2 regions of the Tessaracoccus yangjingae genome follow, and region 1 is predicted to be linked to the other one. Evidence: predicted binding sites of a transcription regulator. Region 1 holds the regulator's gene; the other holds the start of a gene.
The links. The regulator HrcA, encoded in region 1, represses chaperone genes, less so after heat shock. The targets are predictions, from matches to a motif close to TTGGCACTCGNNNNNNNCGAGTGCCAA.
Positions count from the first base shown of each region.

Region 1 (11,108 bases):
CCCCTCCCCTTGGTGCCCATCCAGGCGGCTCCGCAGGAGCAGCCGGCGCCCTTGGACCCCAGCCGGATCGCCGCCAACCTGCACGACGCCAACGTGGCCGCCAACCTCGAACTCCTCGGTCTGTACCTGGACCGGCTGCTGCCGAGGTGGAGCCAGAAGATCCACGCCTCGAAGCTCGCCGAGTTCGAGGACCTGCTGATCGGGCTGGCCTCCAGCGAGGGCGTCCATCACGGGCGCGACATCTCCCAGGTGGTGATCCGCAACCGCAACAAGCGCAGGCCGGACCTCAACCGCTACGAGTGCCAGGTGTACTGCGAGAAGCTCATCATCATGCTCCACAACCTCGTGGAGCCCGAGCTGCTGCCCCGGCAACGCACCATCGCCACGCTCCTCAACGAGATCGAGAAGGACCCGACGAGCTTCCTCACCTGCAGCAAGGCCGCCGAGTACCTCATGTGGTCGGAGTCCCACTTCGCCCGCAGGTTCAAGGACAGGACGGGGCAGAGCTTCATCCACTACGTCACCGCCAAGCGGCTCGAGCGCGCCAAGTTCATGCTCCTCCACACCACCAAGCCCGTCCTGCGGATCGCCACGGAGCTCGAGTTCCAGCCCGCCAACTACTTCTCCCGGACCTTCAAGAAGGCCACGGGGCTCACCCCGAGCGAGTACCGGGTGGAGCACTCCCAGAACGGCCAGCCATGAGAGAGTTCCGCCTCGGCACGCACGTGCGCATCGGCGCGGACGCACTCACCGCGCTTGATCGGTTCGCCGCGGACCGCGTCTTCCTGGTCACCGACGAGTTCCTGGCCACCACCCCGGTGTTCGCCGACGTCGAATCGAGGTTGGGCAACCACGTGACCAGGTTCACCGACGTGGTGCCGAACCCCACCATCGCCACGATCAGCAGGGGTGTCGCGGTGTATCTGGAGGCCCGGCCGGACGTGGTGGTCGCCTACGGCGGCGGGTCGGTGATGGACGCCGCCAAGGCCATGCACAAGGCCGCGCTCGACTCGGGCTTCGGGGCGACGGAAGGGCTGGTGGCCATCCCCACCACGAGCGGATCGGGCTCCGAGGTCACGTCCTTCGCCGTGCTCACCGACGAGCGCACCCACACCAAGATCCCGCTGGTCTCCCCGGACATGGTGGCGAGGCTGGCCATCCTCGATCCGGACGCCGTCGTCGGCGTGCCGCCGCGGATCACCGCCGACTCCGGGATGGACGTGCTCACGCACGCCGTCGAGGCCTACGTCTCGGTGGGCGCCTGCGACTTCTCCGACGCCCTGGCCGAGAAGGCGGTGGAACTGGTCTTCGCCCACCTGGTCCGCTGCTACACCCACGGGTCGGACCGGGACGCCCGTGGCCACATGCACAACGCCTCCTGCCTGGCGGCCATGGCGTTCGACAACGTGGGCCTCGGCATCACGCACAGCCTGGCCCACGCCCTCGGCGGGCACTTCCCGATCGCGCACGGCCGGCTCAACGCCATGCTGCTTCCGCACGTCGTGGTCTTCAACGCCGCCCACAGCGCCGTGGCCGAGGAGCGGTACGCCCGGCTGGGCCGCCTCGTCGCTCCCTCGGCCTCCGGGGCCGCCGCAGTGACGTCGCTCGTGGCCGGGATCCGGCGGTTGAACCACCACCTGGGCATCCCCGAGCTGATCGTCGAGGCCGGCGTGCCGCAGCAGGAGTTCCGGGCCGCGGTGGACGCGATGGCGGCCTCGGCCTTGGAGGACGGGTGCACGCCGTCGAACCCCGTGCGCCCCTCCCACGAGGACCTCGTGCTCCTGCTCCGGAAGCTGGGCTGAGACAGGCGCGGAGGTGCGTAGGCTGGCAGGGTGGCACACCTCCCAGACGGCGACCCAGCGCCCCGCGACGGTTCCCTCCCGGCGGAGGCGCTCGCACGGTCGGACTCGCTGTCGCTGTACGTCCACGTCCCGTTCTGCCGGGTGAGGTGCGGCTACTGCGACTTCAACACCTACACCCCCAGCGAACTAGGCGATCTGTCCCCGGACACGTACGTGGGGGCGGCGCTGGCCGAACTGGACCTCGCCGCGCGCATCCTGGGGCCTCGCCGGGTCGAGACGGTGTTCTTCGGAGGGGGAACCCCCACGATGCTGCCCGCCGAGGGGCTCGGGGGGCTGCTGGCCGCCGTCGGCCAACGATTCGAGCTGGCGGACGGGGCCGAGGTGACCACGGAGGCCAACCCGGAGACGCTCACCCCGCACTACCTCGAGACCCTTCGCTCGGCCGGGTTCACCCGGATCTCCCTCGGGCTGCAGTCGGTGGTGCCGCACGTGCTGCGCGTGCTCGAGCGCCAGCACACCCCGCGTCGCGGCCTCGACGCGGCCGGGTGGGCGAGGGCGGCGGGATTCGAGCACGTCAGCCTCGACCTCATCTACGGCACCCCGGGGGAGTCCCTCGACGACTGGCGCGACAGCCTCGACGCCGTGGCCTCCGCCCCCGTCGACCACGTGAGCGCCTACTCGCTCATCGTCGAGGACGGCACCCGGCTGGCCGCGCAGGTGCGGCGGGGCGAGCTGCCCCTCCCCGACGACGACGACCTCGCCGACAAGTACCTCATGGCCGACGACGCCCTCACGGCTCTGGGCCTCGGCAACTACGAGGTGAGCAACTGGGCCCGCCCGGGAGGGGAGTGCAGGCACAACCTCGCCTACTGGCACGGGGCCGACTGGTGGGGCATCGGCCCCGGCGCCCACTCGCACATCGGCGGCGTCCGCTTCTGGAACCGCAAGCATCCCCGCAGCTATGCCGCCTCGCTCGCCGCGGGGGAGTCCCCGGCGCTGGCCCGCGAGGTGCTCGACGACTCGGACCGGCACCTGGAGCGCGTGCTGCTCGAGCTCCGGCTGGCGGAGGGCGTGCCGATGGCCGTCCTGTCCCCGTCGGAGGCGATGCGCGTTCCCGCCATCGTCAACGGCGGCCTGGCCGAGGTGGTCGACGCGACGCTGCGGCTCACGCGGGCCGGGCGGCTGCTCGCCGACGGTGTGGTCCGCGACCTCCTCGACTAGTCGCCCCCATGTCGGATGCGCACGTGCCCGGCGGCCGCGCCCGGGGTGTCGCTCAACGGCCCGGCGGGGAGGCGCTGATAGCGTCGCACCCCGTGGATCGCTACTCACGAGACGTGCTCACCCCCGGCTGGCAGAAGGCGCACCTGAAGCAGACCCGCGACGTCCCCGTCGAGGCTGACATGGTGCTGGAGTTCGACGACTTCTGCGGCGCGGTGGTGGGCTGGGAGAACGGCCTGGTACTGCTCGAGGATCGCCGGGGCAAGCGCCGCTCCGCCCCGTTCGGGCCCGGCTTCCTCCTGGAGGGGGAGCCGGTTGCCCTCCGGGCCCCGCTGCGCGGGGGGTCGGCCGCGCCGAAGTACACCGCCTCAGGGTCGCGGGTCTCCGACGGGCCGACGAAGGCGAGGGTGGCGCTGCCCAGCCGCATCTACGTCGAGGGCCGGCACGACGCGGAACTGATCGAGAAGGTCTGGGGCGGCGACCTGCGTCACGTGGGCGTGGTGGTGGAGTTCCTCGGCGGCATCGACGACCTCCCCGCGATCGTCGCAGAGTTCGCGCCCGAACCGGGCCGCCGCCTCGGGGTGCTCGTCGACCATCTGGTGCCGGGGAGCAAGGAGTCGCGGATCGCGCAGCAGGTCTACCGCGCCGGCTACCGCGACACCGTCCTCATCGAGGGCCACGAGTTCATCGACATCTGGCAGGCGGTCCGTCCGGCCCGCGTGGGACGGAAGTCCTGGCCGGAGGTGCCCCGCGACGTCGACTTCAAGAAGGGCACGCTGCAGGCGCTGGGGTTGCCGCACGCCGATCAGGCGGACGTGGCGCGCGGCTGGCAGGCGATCCTCGCCAGGGTCGGGTCGTGGAAGGACCTCGAGCCCCAGCTCCTCACCAAGGTGGAGACCCTGATCGACTTCGTCACCCAGGACCATCTCGCCGACGACTGACTCCCCCCGCGCCCCAGTAGGGTGAACCCATGGATACCGAGGGCGTCATGGACCTGCTGCGCGAGACGGCGGCCGAGGTCGTGGTGCCCCGGTTCCGCCAGCTGTCCGCCGGGGACATCGAGGAGAAGCGGCCGGGCGATTTCGTCACGGTGGCGGACCGTGAGGCGGAGGTGTACCTGGCGGGACTGCTCCGCGGCGCCTACCCCTCGGCCGTGATCATCGGCGAGGAGGCGGTCTTCGCGGACCCGACCCTGCTCGCCGGAGTGCGGGGCGCCGAGCACGCGTTCCTCATCGATCCCATCGACGGGACCCGCAACTTCGTCTCGGGCCGCGACGAGTACGGCGTCATGCTCGCCGAGGTGCGCGGCGGCGTGACCACCCGCGGCTGGATCTACCAGCCGCAGACGGGCCGCGCCTATGCGGCCGAGCGCGGCGCCGGCACCCGCCTCGACGGCGCGCCGATCCAGCGCCAACCGACAGACCGGGCGCCCCTGGGCGCCACCGCGAAGCGGGCCATCCACGGGTTCACGGCCGAGGGCCGGCTGAGCCCCGTGACGCGCAGCGCGTGGTGCTGCGCCTTCGACTACCCCATGGTCCTGCACGGGGACGTCGACTTCATCGTCTACACCACGCTGCATCCGTGGGACCACCTCGCCGGCTCGCTCATGGTCACCGAGTCCGGGGGCGTGAGCCGCACGATGGACGGGTTGGCCTACTCGTTGCGCTCGACGTCGGCCGGGCTCATCGTCGCCCGCGACACGCTCACCTGGATGACCGCGCAGCAGAGCTGGCCCACCGGCTCATAGGCCGAAGATCGGCAGCTGCCGCTTGGGCTCGACTCCCTTCGCGGCCAGCTCCGCGTACGCCTTGGGCAGCGCCACGGCCAGCGTCTCGGGCGTGAACGGCCACTCGACGGCGGTGGCGGCCTCGTCGGCGCGGACGCCCTGTTCGATGAGCATCTCGCTGGAGCTGTAGATCATCGCTACCTCGGCACGCTGGACGAAGGCGAAGTCACGGTCCACGACGGCGCCGTGGCCCGGGACGAATCGGGTGCCGGCGTTGCTGGCGCCGAGGACCCCGTCGAGCACCGTGGGCCAGTTGGCCAGCGAGGTGGACGCGTCGACCTGGGGGTCCGCCCCCTCCTCGAGCAGGTCTCCGGCGAAGACCACGTTCTCCTCGGGGACGAAGAGCACGACGTCGGCGCGGGTGTGCGCCTCGCCGAAGTGCAGGAGCTCGACGCGCTGCCCGCCGAGGTCCACGGCAAGCGCCATCGAGAACGTCCGCGTGGCTCCGGCGGCCGCGTCGATGTCCTCGTGGGCCAGCACCTCCAGGCCCGGCATGGCCGCGACACCGCCCACATGATCATGATGGCCGTGTGTCAGCGCGACATGCGTCACCGGCACCCCCGCCAGCGCGGAGGCCGAGGCCAGCAGCTCCGCCCCCTGCGCCTCGCTGTTGCCGGAATCCACGAGCATCGCGGCGTGATCCCCGACGATGAGGCCCACGTTCACCCGGTGCGGCTCGACGGTGGTCACATGCACGCGGCTCGTCACGGGGGTCCAGGTCAGCGTCATGGCTGCCAGCATAGATGCAGCTACACTGGCACTCGCCGTCTGTGAGTGCCAGCTGGGAGGTGACATGCTCGACGACCGCAAGCTCGACGTTCTGAAGGCCATCGTGACCGACTACGTCTCCAGCCGCGAACCGGTCGGCTCCAAGGCCCTGGTGGAGCGCCACAAGCTCGACGTCTCCGCGGCCACCGTCCGCAACGACATGGCGGTGCTGGAGGAGGAGGGCTACATCATGCAGCCCCACACCAGCGCCGGGCGGATCCCCACGGACAAGGGGTATCGCCTCTTCGTGGACAGGCTGGCCCAGATCAAGCCGCTGTCGCCCGCCGAACGCACGGCGATCACCACCTACCTCAACGGCACCGCGGACGTCGACGACCTGGTGATGCGCACCGTCCGCCTCCTCGCCCAGCTGACCCGCCAGGTCGCCATCGTGCAGTACCCCGTGGCCCAGCGGACCGTGGTGCGCCACGTCGAGCTGCTGGCGCTCACGCCCGAACGGATGATGGTGATCGTCGTGCAGTCCTCGGGCAGGGTGGACCAGACCATGATGGACACCCCCGCCATCGACGAATCCCGGCTCCCGGCGCTGCGCCATCGGATCGCCGAGGCCATCATCGGCAGGTCTCCGGCCGATGCGGCCAGCGCCCTCTCCACGGTGCTCGAGGGGGTCGCCCCGGACGAGCGGCCGTTCGCCGGCCCGGTCGTCGCGGCGGTCCTGGAGACGATCGCCGCGGAACCGGCGGCCCACGTCGTGGTGGCGGGGCTGCCCAACCTCGCGTCCAGCCAGGCGTTCGAGACCAACCTCCGCCCGCTCCTCGAGGCGCTGGAGGAGCAGGTCGTGCTGATGCGGCTCCTCGGTGAGGCGGCCGGGGAGGACGTCACGGTCCGGATCGGCGAGGAGAACACGGCCGAGGGCTTCCGCGGCACCAGCCTCATCGCCTCCGGCTACGGCGCCGACCTGTCGGCGAGCCTCGGCGTCGTCGGCCCCACCCGCATGGACTACGCGTCCCACATCGCCGCCGTCCGGGCAGTGTCCCGGTACGTCGGCCGGTACCTCACCCACGGCTAGAGACCCCACCGGTCAGAGACCCCCACCCGAAGGCTGATGCAGAAGAATATGAGCAAGGACTACTACGACATCCTGGGCGTCGAGCGAGACGCGACGCCCGAAGCCATCAAGAAGGCCTACCGCCGGCGCGCCATGAAGGTGCACCCGGACGTCGCCCAGGAGGACGGCGCGGCGGAGAAGTTCAAGGAGCTCAACGAGGCCTACGAGGTGTTGAGCGACCCGAACAAGCGGGCCGTGTTCGACCGCGGCGGAGACCCGATGAGCCAGGGGGCGGGGTTCTCCGGGTTCGGAGGGGGCTTCGCCGGGGGCTTCGACTTCTCCAACCTGGTGGACGCGATGTTCGGCGCGGCGGGCGGCCGCGGGCCACGCTCGCGGGTGCGCCAGGGCCAGGATGCGCTCGTGCGGGTGTCCCTCCAGCTGCACGAGGCGGTGTTCGGCGTCACCAAGCCGGTCAAGGTGGACACCGCCGTCGTCTGCCCCAAGTGCAGCGGCGCAGGCGGCGAGCCAGGTTCGGAGCCGGTGACCTGTGCCACGTGCGACGGAGCCGGCGAGGTCACCCAGATCCAGCGCAGCTTCCTCGGCGACATCCGCACGTCCCAGGCGTGCCCCACGTGTCGCGGCTACGGCACCGTCATCCCCCGGCCCTGCGGGGAGTGCTCGGGCGAGGGACGGGTGCGCAGCACCCGCACCCTGCAGGTCCGGATCCCCGCGGGCGTGTCCACCGGGATCCGCATCCACCTCGAGGGCCAGGGCGAGGTCGGGCCGGGCGGCGGCCCCGCGGGGGACCTGTACGTCGAGCTGACGGTCCAGGCCCACGAGACGTTCAGGCGCGAGGGGGACAACCTCGAGGTGGTGGTCAGGCTCCCCATGACGGCGGCCGCGCTGGGCACCACGGTCGGCGTGGGCACGCTGGAGGCGGAGTGGGACCAGTCGGACCCGGCGGACCGCACCGTGGCCGTCGAGGTACCCGCCGGCACCCAGTCCGGCACGCGGATCGCGATCAAGGGCCGTGGCGTACCCCGGCTCCGGGGCGGCGGACGCGGCGACCTCGGCGTCACGCTGCTCGTCCAGACGCCCACGAAGCTGGACGACAGGCAGCGCGAGCTGCTCCGCCAACTCGCGGACGAGCGGGACGAGTCCGTGCCGGAGGCCGTGGCGGCCAAGGGGCACAAGGGCGTGTTCGGCAAGCTGTCCGAGTGGTTCTCGTGACCGATCCCCTGTTCATCGCGGACCTCCCCGGCACCCTGGCCCCCGGCGGGTTGGTGGTGGTCACCGGGGAGGAGGCGCACCACGCGGTCGCCGTCAAGCGCGTCAGCGTGGGCGAGAACGTGCTGGTGTCCGACGGCCGGGGGCTCGGAGTGCGGGCCGAGGTGATCGAGGCGGAGCGTCGTCAGCTGACGGCCCGGATACTGGAGGTGATGGCAGCGCCGTCGCCCCTCCTGGTCTGGGGCGTGGTGCAGGCGTTGGCCAAGGGGGATCGCAGCGACCTGGCGGTGCAGATGGCCACCGAGCTCGGGGCGCGCGAGATCTTCGCCTGGCAGGCTGCGAGGTCCGTCGTGAGGTGGCAGGGGGACCGCGCCGACCGGTCGCTGGAGAAGTGGCGGGCCACGGCGCGCGAGGCGGCCAAGCAGTCGCGCCGCTTCTTCGTCCCGGAGGTCCTGGCCGTGTCGACGGCGGATGTGGTGGCCGCGATCGCGGGGGTGAGCCTCGCGCTCGTGCTGCACGAGGACGCCTCGCAGCACATCGCGGACGTCGAACTGCCCGCCGAGGGCACCGGCCTGCTGATCGTCGGGCCGGAGGGCGGCATCGCGGCCGCCGAGCTGGACAGGTTCGTCGCCGCGGGCGCCCAGCTGGTCAGCATCAGCGACGGCGTGCTGCGCACCTCGACGGCGGGCGCCGTCGCGCTGGGCCAGCTGGACGTGCTGGCCAGGCGCCCGTGACGGGCTTCTCCTTCGACGTCACCGACCAGCTGGGGGAGGCGGCCGGGCGCGCCGGCGTGATGCACACCCCCCACGGCGACATCGAGACCCCCGCGTTCATCGTCGTCGGCACCAAGGCGACGGTGAAGTCGGTCCTGCCCGAGACCGTGGCGGACCTGGGGGCCCAGGCCGTGCTCGCCAACGCCTACCACCTCTACCTCCAGCCCGGCTCGGACCTCGTCGACGAGGCGGGCGGGCTGGGCCGGTTCATGAACTGGCCTGGGCCCACGTTCACCGACTCCGGCGGGTTCCAGGTGATGAGCCTCGGAGCCGGGTTCAAGAAGGTGCTGGCCATGAACACCACGGGCCTGGCGGACGACGACGTCATCGCCGAGGGGAAGACGCGCATGGCCCACGTCGACGAGGACGGCGTGACCTTCAAGTCGCATCTCGACGGCAACCGCCACCGGTTCACGCCGGAGGTCTCGATGCGGATCCAGCACGAGCTCGGCGCAGACGTCATGTTCGCCTTCGACGAGCTCACCACGCTGATGAACACCCGCGGCTACCAGGAGGGATCGGTGGAGCGCACCCACCGGTGGGCGGCCCGCTGCCTCGCGGAGCACCGCCGGCTGACCGAGGAACGCGCGGGCAAGCCCTACCAGGCGCTCTTCGGCGTGATCCAGGGCGCGCAGTATGAGGACCTGCGCCGCCGGGCCGCCCGCGACCTGGCCGAGCTCGACGTGGACGGGCAGTCGTTCGACGGCTTCGGCCTCGGCGGCGCCCTGGAGAAGGAGAACCTGGGCACCATCATCGGATGGATGGTCGACGAGCTGCCCGAGAACAAGCCCCGGCATCTGCTGGGGATCTCGGAACCCGACGACCTGTTCGCCGCCGTCGAGCGCGGCGCGGACACCTTCGACTGCGTCAACCCCTCCCGGGTGGCGCGCAACGCCGCCATCTACACCGCCGACGGCCGCTACAACGTCAACACGGCCCGCCACCGGCGCTCGTTCGAGCCCCTCGAGGACGGCTGCGACTGCTACACCTGCACCCACTACACGCGTGCCTACCTCCACCACCTGTTCAAGGGGAAGGAGATGCTCTCGGCCACGCTGGCCACCATCCACAACGAGCGGTTCACCGTGCGGCTGGTGGACCGGATGCGCGAGGCGTTGAAGTCCGGGGACTTCCCCGCCTTCCGCGACGAGTTCCTGGGGCGGTTCTACGCGGCCAGGGGGTAGCTGGGCTCGCGCCGCTTGACCGCCGCGATCACCCGGTAGGTGACCGGCAGGAACAGCGCCTCGATGGTGACCTTGTACAGGTAGCCCACCACGATGTAGTTGAGCAGCGTGCCGCCCGAGATGATGCCGGCGAACGCGACCACGCAGAAGATGGTGGTGTCTGCGGCCTCGCCCACCACGGTGGACCCGAGCAGCCGGCTCCAGAGCGAGCCCTCGGGCGCCCGGTTCTTGAGCCTGACCAGGACCCAGGCGTTGAGGAACTGGCCGGCCAGGTAGCCGAGCAGACTCGCCAGCACGATGCGGGGGACGAACCCGAGGACGGCGGCGTAGGCCTCCTGGTTGGGCCAGTCCGCCGCCGCGGGCGCGGCGCCCACGAGCAGGAAGGTGACCGAGGCGAGGATGGAGGTGCCGAAGCCGAGCAGGATGGCTCGTCGGGCGCCCTTCATGCCGTAGACCTCGGCCAGGACATCGCCCAGGATGTAGGTCAGTGGGAAGAGGAACGCGCCCCCGTCGGTGATGATCGGCAGGACGGGGATCCCGAAGGGCGTCCACTCCGGGCCGAACTGGATCAGCTTCACCGCGGACACGTTGCTGATCAGCAGCAGCGCCACGAAGAGGGCGACGACCACGTCGTAGACGCCTCTGGGCCGTTCGGCGAACCGGACGTCCGAGGCGGGGCTGGAGGCGTCCTGGATCTGCTGCACCGCCGCATTATACGCCGTCACGGGCCGGTGGCCCGGGTCGTCGACTGGGTGCTGACCACTTCACCGGGAGCCTGCGCGTTACGCCCCGGGGCGTGCCGCACGGTGGCAAGATTCATGCATGGACGACATGGCAGCCGACTACATGCCCGACGAATCCGAGCAGCTCGATCAGTTGCAGCCCGGTGATTCGCTCATCGACCGCGGAGTCGAGGACGTCCTGGACGAGGGGTACATCACCCCCGAGAAGTGGTCGCCCGCCCAGGGCTTCGGCAACACGCCCGAGGAGATGAGGCAGGGGGAGACCCTCGAGATGCGGATGAAGCAGGAGGAGCCCGAGCTGGTCGCAGATGTGGAGGACTGGAACCCCACCCACGAGCCACGTGAGGTCGGCGCGGCCAGGGCGGGGCGCCTGATGGCGGTCCAGGGGGGCGGCGGCATCGAGCACACCCTGGGCGTGGACGTGGGCTACGGCGGCGGTGCCGCCAGCGCCGAGGAGGCGGCCATGCACATCATCTCCGACGAGGACGACGACCTCTCGCTGCTCGAACGCTGACCGCTGGAGATCCGGCCTAGACTGGGTCCTCGCCGGCGGAGTGCGCCGGCCGCACCCAGACAAGGACACGCACCCTGAACACGC
Region 1 is NZ_JBUZNN010000004.1:71,047-82,154, reverse strand. It holds gene ACZK5D_RS07540 (AraC family transcriptional regulator) at 1-702, shown strand, start outside; gene ACZK5D_RS07535 (1-propanol dehydrogenase PduQ) at 699-1,802, shown strand; gene hemW (radical SAM family heme chaperone HemW) at 1,833-3,023, shown strand; gene ACZK5D_RS07525 (DUF3097 domain-containing protein) at 3,116-3,961, shown strand; gene ACZK5D_RS07520 (inositol monophosphatase family protein) at 3,991-4,767, shown strand; gene ACZK5D_RS07515 (MBL fold metallo-hydrolase) at 4,762-5,535, opposite strand; gene hrcA (heat-inducible transcriptional repressor HrcA) at 5,600-6,604, shown strand; gene dnaJ (molecular chaperone DnaJ) at 6,653-7,813, shown strand; gene ACZK5D_RS07500 (16S rRNA (uracil(1498)-N(3))-methyltransferase) at 7,810-8,544, shown strand; gene tgt (tRNA guanosine(34) transglycosylase Tgt) at 8,541-9,767, shown strand; gene ACZK5D_RS07490 (queuosine precursor transporter) at 9,749-10,471, opposite strand; gene ACZK5D_RS07485 (DUF5709 domain-containing protein) at 10,590-11,024, shown strand.

Region 2 (11,108 bases), on a different contig from region 1:
CCTTGACGAAGACAGGGAACCCGATCTCCTCGGCGGCCCTGATCAGTTCGTCGGGATCCGTCGACGGGGGGCACGAGGCCAGCGTCGGCACGCCCACCCGCCGGGCCTCGTGGAGCGCGCGCACCTTGTTGCCGGCCAGGGTCAGCACGTCCGAGGAGGGTCCGATGAACGTGATCCCGTTCGCGGCGCAGGCGGCGGCCAGGTCCGGGTTCTCCGAGAGGAAGCCGTAGCCGGGGTAGATGGCGTCCGAGCCCGACTCCTTGGCGGCCCTGATGATCTCGTCGATGTCCAGGTAGGCACGGACCGGGTGGCCCTCCTCGCCGATCAGGTAGGACTCCTGCGCCTTGATCCGGTGGTCCGCGTTGCGGTCCTCGTACGGGAAGACGGCGACGGTGCGGAAGCCGAGTTCGTAGGCGGCGCGAAATGCGCGGACGGCGATCTCGCCTCGGTTGGCGACCAATACCTTCTGGAACATGGGCGCCAGACTACCGGCCGCGTCGGACGCGCCCTCCCTGCTTCCACCGCCGCCCCCGGCCCCTTGACTGATCAGGCGGCGTCGTGCGCGGGCACGACGAGGGGCCGGGCGATTCCCGCCCGGCCCCTCGTGGAGGATGTCAGCTGATCAGGCCGATCAGCGCGCCCTGGACGAAGTAGATGACGAACAGCGCCGCCACGACGTACATGAGCGGGTGCACCTGCTTGGCGTGCCCCTTGACGATCTTGATGAAGACGTAGGCCAGGAAGCCCGCGCCGATACCGGTGGTGATCGAGTAGGAGAACGGCATCAGGATGATGGTGAGGAATGCCGGGATGCCCACCTCGGGGTCGTTCCAGTCCACGTCCACCACCTGGGCGATCATGAGGAAACCGACGAAGACCAGCACCGGGGCCGCCGCCTCGGACGGCACCATGTTGATCAGCGGAGCCAGGAAGATCGCCAGCAGGAACGCCGCTCCGGTGACCACCGACGCGAGGCCGGTGCGGGCACCCTCGCCGACGCCCGCCGTCGACTCGATGTAGCAGGTGTTCGACGAGACCGAGCCCAGGCCACCCGCGGCTGCGGCCACGGAGTCCACGAGGAGGATCTCGGTGGTCCGCGGGGGCATGCCGTGCTCGTCGAGCAGGCCGCCCTCGCTACCCACGGCCACGACGGTGCCCATGGTGTCGAAGAAGTCGGCCAGCAGGAGCGAGAACACCAGCACCGCGAGCGCCAGGAAGTTGGTGATCGAGAACGCGCCGTCCGGGAAGAAGGCGCCCACCATGTCGACCCGGCCGATGAGGCCGAGGTCCGGCAGGGTGAAGCTGCTCAGCGCGGGCACGTTGAGCGCCCAGCCGAGCGGGTTGGAGCCGTCGGGGAGCTGCGCCCCGATGCCGCCGATGGCCTCGATGATGACCGCCGCGATGGTGGCGACGAGGATCGAGATGAGCATGGCGCCCTTGACCTTGAGCACGTGGAGCGTGATCAGCACCATGATGCCCAGGAAGAACACGGCGATGGGCCAGCCCATGAGGGAGCCGTTCACGCCCAGCTCCACCGGCGGTGCGCCTGCGGGCTTGCGCACGATGCCGGCGTTGATGAGGCCGACGAAGGCGATGAAGAGGCCGATGCCCACCGAGATCGCGGTGCGCAGGGTCTTGGGGATGGCGCGGAAGACGGCGGTGCGGAACCCGGTCAGCACCAGGATGAAGATGAGGATGCCCTCCCAGACCACCAGGCCCATGGCCTGTGGCCACGTCATCTGGGGAGCCAGGACGTAGGCGACCAGCGCGTTGAGGCCGAGTCCGGTGGCCAGGCCCATCGGGAACCGGCCGACGATGCCCATGGCGAGGGTGAGGAGTCCCGCGATCAGCGCGGTTGCGGCGGCCACCATGCCGATCGACTGGCCCACGGCCGCGTCGTTGACGATGGTCATCGCGGCGTCGGTGAACTTCGGCTGGCCCGAGACGAGGTTGCCGTCACGGTCCGCGGCCGTACCGATGATGAGGGGGTTGAGGGCGATGATGTAGGCCATCGCGAAGAACGTCACCAGGCCGCCACGGATCTCCCGCCCGACGGTGGAGTGACGTTTGGTGATCTCGAAGAAGCCATCGAGTCCGGACCGTTGATGCTCCGACTCTGGGTGCAGCCGTGCTGCCTTGGGAGTATTGGTAACCACGGACCGCTATCGTACGGGCTCCCGGCGGGGTGGTTCCACCGGGGTCCGAACGAGCCGAACCGTCAGTCGAAGAGTCCCTCGTCCAGGGAGATGGTGTCGAACGACGGGGCCGGCAGGTCCCGGGCGCGCTCGGCGTCCATGACGTCCGAGTGGCCGCCGCAGCCGTGATCCAGCGACACGACCCGGCCGTCCCACGGCGAGTACTGGTTGGTGCAGGCCCCGAAGAGGGTGCCCAACGACCCGCGCAGCGCCACGAAGTAGCCGCAGGTCTTGCAGGGGGCGGGCGCCTCGCGCGACCCGTCGTCAGCCGGTCCGGGCGGGCCCTCGAGCCAACGCTCGGCCGCCTCGTCCCGACCGAACCTGCTCAGCACGCGTGGGCGGCCGAGGCCCAGCTCGGCGACGGTGGTGCGCAGCTGCACCCACTCCGAGGTGTCGGCGTCCGCGGGCAGATCCGTGGCCGAGAACCCCGGCTCCAGCCGCGGATCGTCGTCCGGGGTGGGCATGAGCGTGCCGGGGGCGATGTCGCCGGGGCCGATGCGGTCGGCCCACGGCACCCAGGTGGGCGCCAGGAGCGCGCCGGGAAGTGGGAGCAGCACGGCCTCGTTGACCGTGGGTTCCTTCGCGCGGGACGCCCGGACGAGCGTCACCGCCCAGTGCCAGTCCTGGTAGCCGGGGCGGACGCTCGCGAACGAGTGCGTCACCACCCTGTCGCCGTCCTCCGCCACGACGCCCAGGTGCTCACCGACGGAGTCCTCGCCACCCATCTCGACGGCGGCGGCACGGGCCAGTTCGACGGCGGCCGCCGCGACGGTGTCCAGCTTGGGTTTGGCCATTCACAACTCCAGTTCGTCGGCGACCCGGCGCAGCAACTCGGCCACCCGCGTGGCGTGCTTGCTGTCCGGGTGCCTGCGGTGACGGTAGTCGTTGCCGATCCCGTCCAGCATCTTGATCAGGTCCTCGACGATCACGGCCATCTGCTCAGGGTCCTTGCGGGAGGCCTTCGACAGCGACGGCGGCGTCTCGAGCACGTGCAGGCTCAGTGCCTGCTCGCCGCGACGGCCCTCGATGACGCCGAACTCCACGCGCTGCCCCGCCTTGAGCGCCGCAACGCCGGCGGGAAGCGCGTTGGCGCGCACGTAGACGTCGCCGCCGTCGTCCTTGGTGATGAACCCAAAGCCCTTCTCCGCGTCGAAGAATCGCACTTTTCCGGTAGGCACGTCGCCCTCGCTTGCACTAGTAGTCAGTCTGACAGGGCAGTCTATCCGCTCCGGCGCGCCGACCCCAATACGCGCTACGCGGTCAGCGGAGGGCGAGTCCCGGGAGCGCCCGCTCGGTCTCGGCGATCTCCCGGAAGTAGTCGGCGTAGGCGAGCTTGGAGCCAGCCGCCTCGTCGACGATGATCACGGCGCGCGGGTGGAACTGGAGGATCGAGGCCGGGCACGACGCGGAGACCGGGCCCTCGACCATCGCGGCCACGGCGTCGGCCTTGTGCTCCCCGGTCACCACCATGAGCGCCACCCTGGCCTCCATGATGGTGCCGAGCCCCTGCGTGACGCAGTGCGAGGGGACCTCCTCGCCCTCGGCGAAGAAGCGGGCGTTGTCGCGGCGGGTCTCGGGAGTGAGGGTCTTGATGCGCGTGCGCGAGGCGAAGGAGGAGAACGGCTCGTTGAAGCCGATGTGTCCGTTGGTGCCGATGCCGAGGATCTGGACGTCCACGCCACCGACCGCGGCGATGGCCTCGTCGTAGCGGTCGGCCGCCGCCTGGAGGTCCGCGGCCGTCCCGTCGGGCACGCTGACGCGCGCGGGGTCCATCCCCAGGGGCTCGACGACGGTGCGGGTGATCACGCTGCGGTAGCTCTCCGGGTGGCTGGGATCGAGGCCCACGTACTCGTCCAAGGCGAAGCCCAGCCCGTGCGAGACATCGAGGAGACCGGCAGCGACCCTCCTGGCGAGCTCCCCGTACAGGCGCAGCGGGGAGCTGCCCGTCGCGAGACCGAGCACCGGGGTCGGGACGCCCCGCAGGTATTCGGTCACCCGGTCCGCAGCCAGTTCACCCACGGCTTGCGCGTCCGCGCACAGCACCACTTCCATCGTCGATACCTCCATGACCACCGATGGCGCCCCGACGGCCGCCCATGACTCGACACTAGGGTTGGCCACGGGCGGAACGCGCATTTCCTGATCATATGACCCGAAAGTAAGCATCATCGCTGCGCGTTTCTTCCTGGCCGACGGGGCGTCTGGCCGTCGGTAGCATTGGGGGCATGGCGAGTTGGAAGGACGGCGCGGCCTACGCGCCGACGGAGCGGCCCGACGGCTTCGCGACCCCGCGAGCCGAGCCGCTGTCCGCGGGCGAGCCGTGGCGGGCACCCACGCCTGGGCCGATCGCGGCGCCCGAGGGGTTCGACGCCGCCGCCCAGCCCCCCCTCGCGCAGCTGGCCTCCGGGGCCAGGCAGGGCCGGGACCCACGCGAGTCCTTCGCCGTCACCGGCTCGGTGCTCACTCCAGGCCCGGTCGCCGGGGCCAAGCGTGACCCACGCGCGCCCATCCTGACCTCAGCCCCCCAGCCGGTGGGGCGTGAGTGGGTGAGCGCGGCCGGCAGTCAGCTGCCGGCCCCCACCGGGCCGGCGCTCCCACCTCCGCCCGGGGAACTGCTCGACGCCGCACCCGTACCGATGCGGCCCACCCCCGCTGCCGGTCCCATGCCCGCCCCTGTCGCCGCTCCCCCGCCGGGGTTCCCCCCGGCCCGCCGTGCGCAGGCACCGGGCGCCCCGCCGCCGCAGTGGCCTCAGCCTGCCGGGCTCCCCCAACGTCCGCCTGCCCAGCAGAGGCAGCTGGTCTTCATCGCTGGTGGGCTGTGCTTCCTCGGACTCATCCTGACGCCGTTGTCGCCCTTCGTGCTGACCGCCGCCGGCGCCCTGGGAATGCGCACCGAGGCGCTGACCGGCCGGGCCGGGAGATCGGCGTTGGCGATCGGGCTGGCCCTCCTGGGGTGGCAGCTGATCACCGACAGGCTCGGCAGCGACTCGGCGGTGGGCATGATCGCTTCGCTCGTGTTCACCATCGTGTTCGTCACGGGCGGGCTGCGCTCCCGCTAGGTCTCCCTAGATGTCGCCGTCGGCGATGGGGACGGTGGACTCCTCCACGTCACCCAGATCGACGGGGTCAGCCCCCTCCCAGCGGGCCAGGACCGCCATCTCGCCCGGCCACGTGTTCTCCGGCAGGGCGTCGAGGTCGAACCACCGGCTCGCCACGTGGCGGCTGCGCTCGCGCTCGGTGAGCCCCGCGACCACGGGCTCGAAGGGTTGGGTATGGAGGCGGAAGAACGTCTCGTTCTGGACCAGGATCCGGTCCGAGTAGCCGCGGAACAGGCGGCGCACGGCGACGGGACCTGCCAGCAGGTCCTCGTCCAGCACGAGGCCGGTCTCCTCCTCGAGCTCGCGGGCAGCAGCCGAGCGGATGTCCTCGTCGGCCTCCACGCCCCCACCTGGTGCCTGCCAGAACCGCGATCCAGGAACCCCAGGGTCCGTGTCGCCCATGAGCAGCACCTCGTCACCCGCGAGGACGATCACGCGGGCGGCGAGCCGTCGATGAACCGGGCGCTCACCCATGCGGATGCCTGGTGTGGGCCACCTCGTCGTCGATGAGATCGCGCCAGCTGGCCACCAGTTCCGAGTCGACATACGCCTTGAACGAGCGCCCCGGGCGCGCCGGGGAGCCGATGTGGAAGGACCGCACCCCCGCGCGCACGAGCCACGGCACGTGCTCGGGCGCAAGGCCGCCGCCGGCCATGATGAGGCGCGCCACCTCGGCGTCCGCCCGCGCGCGCCGGACCAGCTCGTCCAGGCCCTGTTCGACGCCTCGGGCTGACCCGGCGGTGAGCACCTGGTCCAGGCGGGGAAGCGTGCGCAGGTCCGCCCAGGCCCGGTTGGGGTCCAGGCAGTGGTCGACGGCTCGGTGGAAGGTCCAGGGGAACGCGCCGTCCCCGACGAGCTCGTTGACCACCTCCGTGTCGATCCGGTTGAGGCCGTTGAGGAAGCCGAGGACCACGCCGTCGGCGCCCGCGTCCAGGTAGCCGGCGATGAGTCCCTTGAGCCGGGTGGCCTCCCCGCCGTCGGTCCCGAAGCCCGCACGGAGACGCACCATCGGCCGGATCTGGATCGACGTGGCCCGGCGCACCTTCTCGACCAGCCTCGGCTCCGGTGAGAGCCCGTCGTCGTCCATGGTGCCGAGCAGCTCGATCCGGTCCGCCCCGCCCGCCTCGGCGCGCTCGGCGTCCGCCGCGTGCAGTGCGATGACCTCCAGCAGACTCATGCCCCCATCTTGCCAACGCCCGGCCCTTGGTGTGCGGAGGCGCGCACGTCGACCCCGCCGCCACGCGCCCTGGTGGGCGTCCACGTAGTCATCGACCTCGCGGAAGACACGAAGGGCGGTCCCCCAACGGGGACCGCCCTTCCTGAGCGTCAGGCGACGGGTGGCTCAGAAGCCGCCCATTCCGCCCATCTCGTCCATGCCGCCGCCGGCGCCGCCCGCGGGGGCCTTCTCCGGCTTGTCGGCGATGACGGCCTCGGTGGTGAGGAACAGCGCCGCGATGGACGCCGCGTTCTGCAGCGCCGAGCGGGTGACCTTGGCGGGATCGATGATCCCGGCGGCCACCATGTCGACGTACTCACCGGTGGCCGCGTCGAGGCCCTGGCCGACGGGAAGGTGCGAGACCTTCTCCGCGACCACGCCGCCCTCGAGGCCGGCGTTGGCGGCGATCTGCTTCAGCGGGGCCGAGGCCGCGGTGAAGACGATCTGCGCGCCGACGGCCTCGTCGCCCTCCAGGCCCTCGACCTTGGCGGCCTTCGACGCCTGCAGCAGCGCGACGCCACCACCGGGGACGATGCCCTCCTCGACGGCGGCCTTCGCGTTGCGGACGGCGTCCTCGATGCGGTGCTTGCGCTCCTTGAGCTCCACCTCGGTGGCCGCGCCGACCTTGATGACGGCCACGCCGCCGGCCAGCTTGGCGAGGCGCTCCTGCAGCTTCTCGCGGTCGTACTCGGAGTCCGAGTTCTCGATCTCGCGACGGATCTGCGTGACGCGACCCTCGATCTGGGCGGACTCGCCGGCGCCCTCGATGATCGTGCACTCGTCCTTGGTGACCAGGACGGAGCGGGCGGAGCCGAGCAGGTCCAGGGTGACCGTGTCGAGCGACAGGCCCACCTCTTCGCTGATGACCTGCGCACCGGTGAGGATGGCGATGTCGGTCAGCATGGCCTTGCGGCGGTCGCCGAAGCCGGGCGCCTTGACGGCGATCGACTTGAAGGTGCCGCGGATCTTGTTGACGATCAGGCCGGCGAGCGCCTCACCCTCGACGTCCTCGGCGATGACCAGCAGCGGCTTGCCCGACTGCATGACCTTCTCGAGCACCGGGAGGAGGTCCTTGAGCGAGGAGATCTTGGAGTTGACCAGCAGGATGTAGGGATCATCCAGCGAGGCCTCCATGCGCTCGGCGTCGGTGACGAAGTAGGGCGAGATGTAGCCCTTGTCGAAGCGCATGCCCTCGGTGAGCTCAAGGTCCAGCCCGAAGGTGTTGGACTCCTCGACCGTGATCACGCCCTCCTTGCCGACCTTGTCCATCGCCTCGGCGATGATCTCGCCGACGGTGGTGTCAGCGGCGGAGATCGAGGCGGTGGCCGCGATCTGCTCCTTGGTCTCCACGTCGATGGCCATCTCCGCCAGCTTCTCGACGATGGCCGCGACGGCGGCCTCGATGCCCTTCTTCAGGCTCATCGGGTTGGCGCCGGCCGACACGTTGCGCAGGCCCTCACGGACCATCGCCTGTGCCACGACGGTGGCGGTGGTGGTGCCGTCGCCCGCGACGTCGTCGGTCTTCTTGGCGACCTCCTTGACGAGCTCGGCGCCGATGCGCTCGTAGGGGTCCTCCAGGTCGATCTCCTTGGCGATGGACACGCCATCGTTGGTGATCGTGGGGGCGCCCCACTTCTTCTCCAGGACGACGTTGCGGCCCTTGGGGCCGAGCGTCACCTTCACCGCGTCGGCGAGGGTGTTCATGCCCCGCTCGAGGCCGCGGCGTGCTTCCTCATTGAACTCAATCAGCTTTGCCATGGTGTTTCGGGAGTCCTCCCGTCAAGTGGGGCGTGGGCCCCGGGATGTGCAGTGTCTGGTGAACCGCGGTGCCCGCGACGGACGGCTGAGCCTCACCGGCAGTTCGGTAGCACTCAAAGCGTGAGAGTGCTAACCCCATTATTAGCACTCGACACAAGAGAGTGCAAAGACTTTCGCGGGCCACGTGCCTGCCCAGGCACTAATCTCGACGGGGACGCACCCCTTCGCCTGATCGGAGCCGACGATGGACCTCCCACGACTGCTGCGCAACCTCGCCAACGTGGCCAACCTGTCGACACCCCTCGGCCTCGTCGTGGCGGTCGCGGGGCGCTCACGGCTGCGCCGCCGTGGACACCTCGTCGTCGCGGACCGGGCGAGGCTGCCGATCCGCAACGCCGGCGCGGTGACCATCGGCTCGGTGGTGGTGGTGCCCCGTCGCAGCGTGGAGGAACTGGAGGCCGTGAACCCTGCGCTCATCGAACACGAGGACTCACACGCGTGGCAGTACGCCTACTGCCTCGGCCTGCCGTTTCTGCCCCTGTACGGCCTGGCCACAGCCTGGTCCTTGATCCGGACGGGCGACCGGGCCAGCGCCAACCACTTCGAGGTCCAGGCCGGCCTGCTCAAGGGTGGGTACCAGAGAAACCCGACGATGCCCGTCGGCGTGGGGCTCCGGAGGCTGGTGGGGATGCGCAGCCGGTCGGCGTTCTGACGCTCAGCCGTGGAGGCGGCGGGCCGAGCGGGCCGCCTGCCGCTGAGAGCGCATCCGGCGCAGCCGCTTCACCAGCAGCGGCTTGTACGCGAGAGCCTCCGGCGTGTCGATCAGGAGGTTGAGGTGCTGGTAGTACCGCGCCGAGGACAGCGAGAAGTGCTCCATGATGGCCTGGTCCTTCGGCACCGTCGAGGTGAACCAGCTGTCCTCGAAGTCGAGGATGGCGGCGTCACGGTCAGCCAGCGCGGCCGGCTCGATCACGGTGAGGGCTTCAGACATGCCGCCCAGTCTAAACCCGAATCACACGAGTGTCATTCGGGACGCCGACCGCGAGCCGGCACCGCCGTCCGCGGGGCGCGGTAGAGTCGAAGTCGCCCTGGCCCCACACCTTGAGGACTCGACAACCATGCGCCGACTGACCGGCCACGTCCAGCATTTCGCCTGGGGAAGTCACACGGAGATCCCGTCGATCCTCCGCCGTGACCCGGACGGCCGGCCCTGGGCCGAGTACTGGCTGGGGACCCACCCGGGCGGGCACGCCTTCCTCGAGGACGGGCGGGCGCTGGCGGACCTCATCCATGACCAGCCGCATGTCCTGGGCGCCGCCACGGAGACCCAGTTCGGGGCGAGGCTGCCGTTCCTCATGAAGATCCTCTCGGCGTCCTCGCCGCTCAGCCTCCAGGCCCACCCGTCGCGCGAACAGGCCGAGGTGGGTTATGCCAGGGAGTCACTGCTCGGCCTGCACCCGAGCGATCCGGCGCGTTCCTTCAAGGACGACTGGCCGAAGCCGGAGGCCATCGTGGCGCTCACGCCGTTCGAGGGCCTGTTGGGCTTCCGGGACCCCGTCCAGACCGCCGGCCTGTTCGAGGGCCTGGGCGTGGCGGACGAACTCGCCTCGGTGATCGGCCCGCTGAGGGACCGCCGCGATGCACCCGCCCTCCAGGAGGTGTTCCTCGACGTCCTGTCGCTGGACGAGCGGCGCTACCTCGTCGACCTGGTGCTGGCGGCCTCCGTCGAGCGCCTGCACGCGCCGGGCAGCCTCGGCGAGTTCGCCCGCACCGCCGTCGAGCTGGACGAGCACTTCCCCGGTGACCCCGGGATACTGGCGGCGCTGCTGATGAACCGCTTCGCCCTCCAGCCCGGGGAGGCCGTCGCGCTCGAGGCCGGTGTCATGCACGCGTATCTGCGCGGCACCGGGGTGGAGATCATGGCGAACTCGGACAACGTCATGCGCGGCGGCCTCACCAGCAAGCACATCGACGTCGACGGCCTGCTGCAGGTGGTGGGCTTCGAGCCCATGACTCCGCAGGTGCTCCTCGCCGCCGGTGCGGACGGGGTCTACGTCTACCCCACCTCGTTCCCCGAGTTCGAGCTGTGGCTGGTCTCCCCGTGCGACGACGGCACCCTCACCCTCCCACGGCAGGACTCCGGCCGGATCGCGCTGGCCACGGACGGGTCCTTCACGCTGCACGGCGACGGCTCCCCACAGCACCTGGAGTCAGGTGACGCGGTGTTCGTCCCGGCGCACGAGCAGGTGATGGTCCGAGGCCACGGCCGCCTCTTCGTGGCCGCTTCGGGAGCGTAAGTTTTGCGTCGGGCAAGCGTCCGGCACAATAGGGGCGCCCGCCTCCTTAGCTCAGCGGCCAGAGCGCTCGCCTTGTAAGCGAGTGGTCGAGGGTTCGACTCCCTCAGGAGGCTCCATCCGGGCGGGTTTGTGGGCCCGGGTCGCGGCCACCAGAATGGCCCCATGACCGAACCCAGCAAGTGGGCGCGCATGATCGCCGCCGACCCAGACCACTCCCAGCGCTACATCGAGCGCTTCAAGATCATGGAGGCGGCCGGCCACGACCTGGGCGGGGAGGCGCGCACCGTCGACGCGATGGTGCCCCGCGGGTCACGCATCCTCGACGCCGGCTGCGGGCCGGGCCGCGTCGGCGGTCGGCTGCACGCGCTGGGTCACGTGGTGGTCGGCGTGGACGTGGATCCGGCCCTCATCCAGGCCGCCGAGATCGACCATCCCGGCCCCACCTGGCTGGTGGGCGACCTCGCGGAGCTCGACCTCGCCGCCGAAGGCGTCGAGGGGGACTTCGACGTGATCATCTCGGCCGGCAACGTGATGGGCTTCCTCG
Region 2 is NZ_JBUZNN010000002.1:119,206-130,313, reverse strand. It holds gene ACZK5D_RS03460 (pyruvate carboxylase) at 1-475, opposite strand, end outside; gene ACZK5D_RS03455 (NCS2 family permease) at 615-2,156, opposite strand; gene ACZK5D_RS03450 (DUF3027 domain-containing protein) at 2,219-2,989, opposite strand; gene ACZK5D_RS03445 (cold-shock protein) at 2,990-3,373, opposite strand; gene nagB (glucosamine-6-phosphate deaminase) at 3,456-4,247, opposite strand; gene ACZK5D_RS03435 (hypothetical protein) at 4,421-5,254, shown strand; gene ACZK5D_RS03430 (NUDIX hydrolase) at 5,261-5,767, opposite strand; gene ACZK5D_RS03425 (copper homeostasis protein CutC) at 5,760-6,470, opposite strand; gene groL (chaperonin GroEL) at 6,636-8,267, opposite strand; gene ACZK5D_RS03415 (hypothetical protein) at 8,512-8,979, shown strand; gene ACZK5D_RS03410 (DUF3263 domain-containing protein) at 8,983-9,258, opposite strand; gene manA (mannose-6-phosphate isomerase, class I) at 9,386-10,564, shown strand; tRNA gene ACZK5D_RS03400 (tRNA-Thr) at 10,605-10,680, shown strand; gene ACZK5D_RS03395 (class I SAM-dependent methyltransferase) at 10,727-11,108, shown strand, end outside.
Region 2: the regulator HrcA is predicted to act here: its motif matches at 8,409-8,435, upstream of groL (chaperonin GroEL).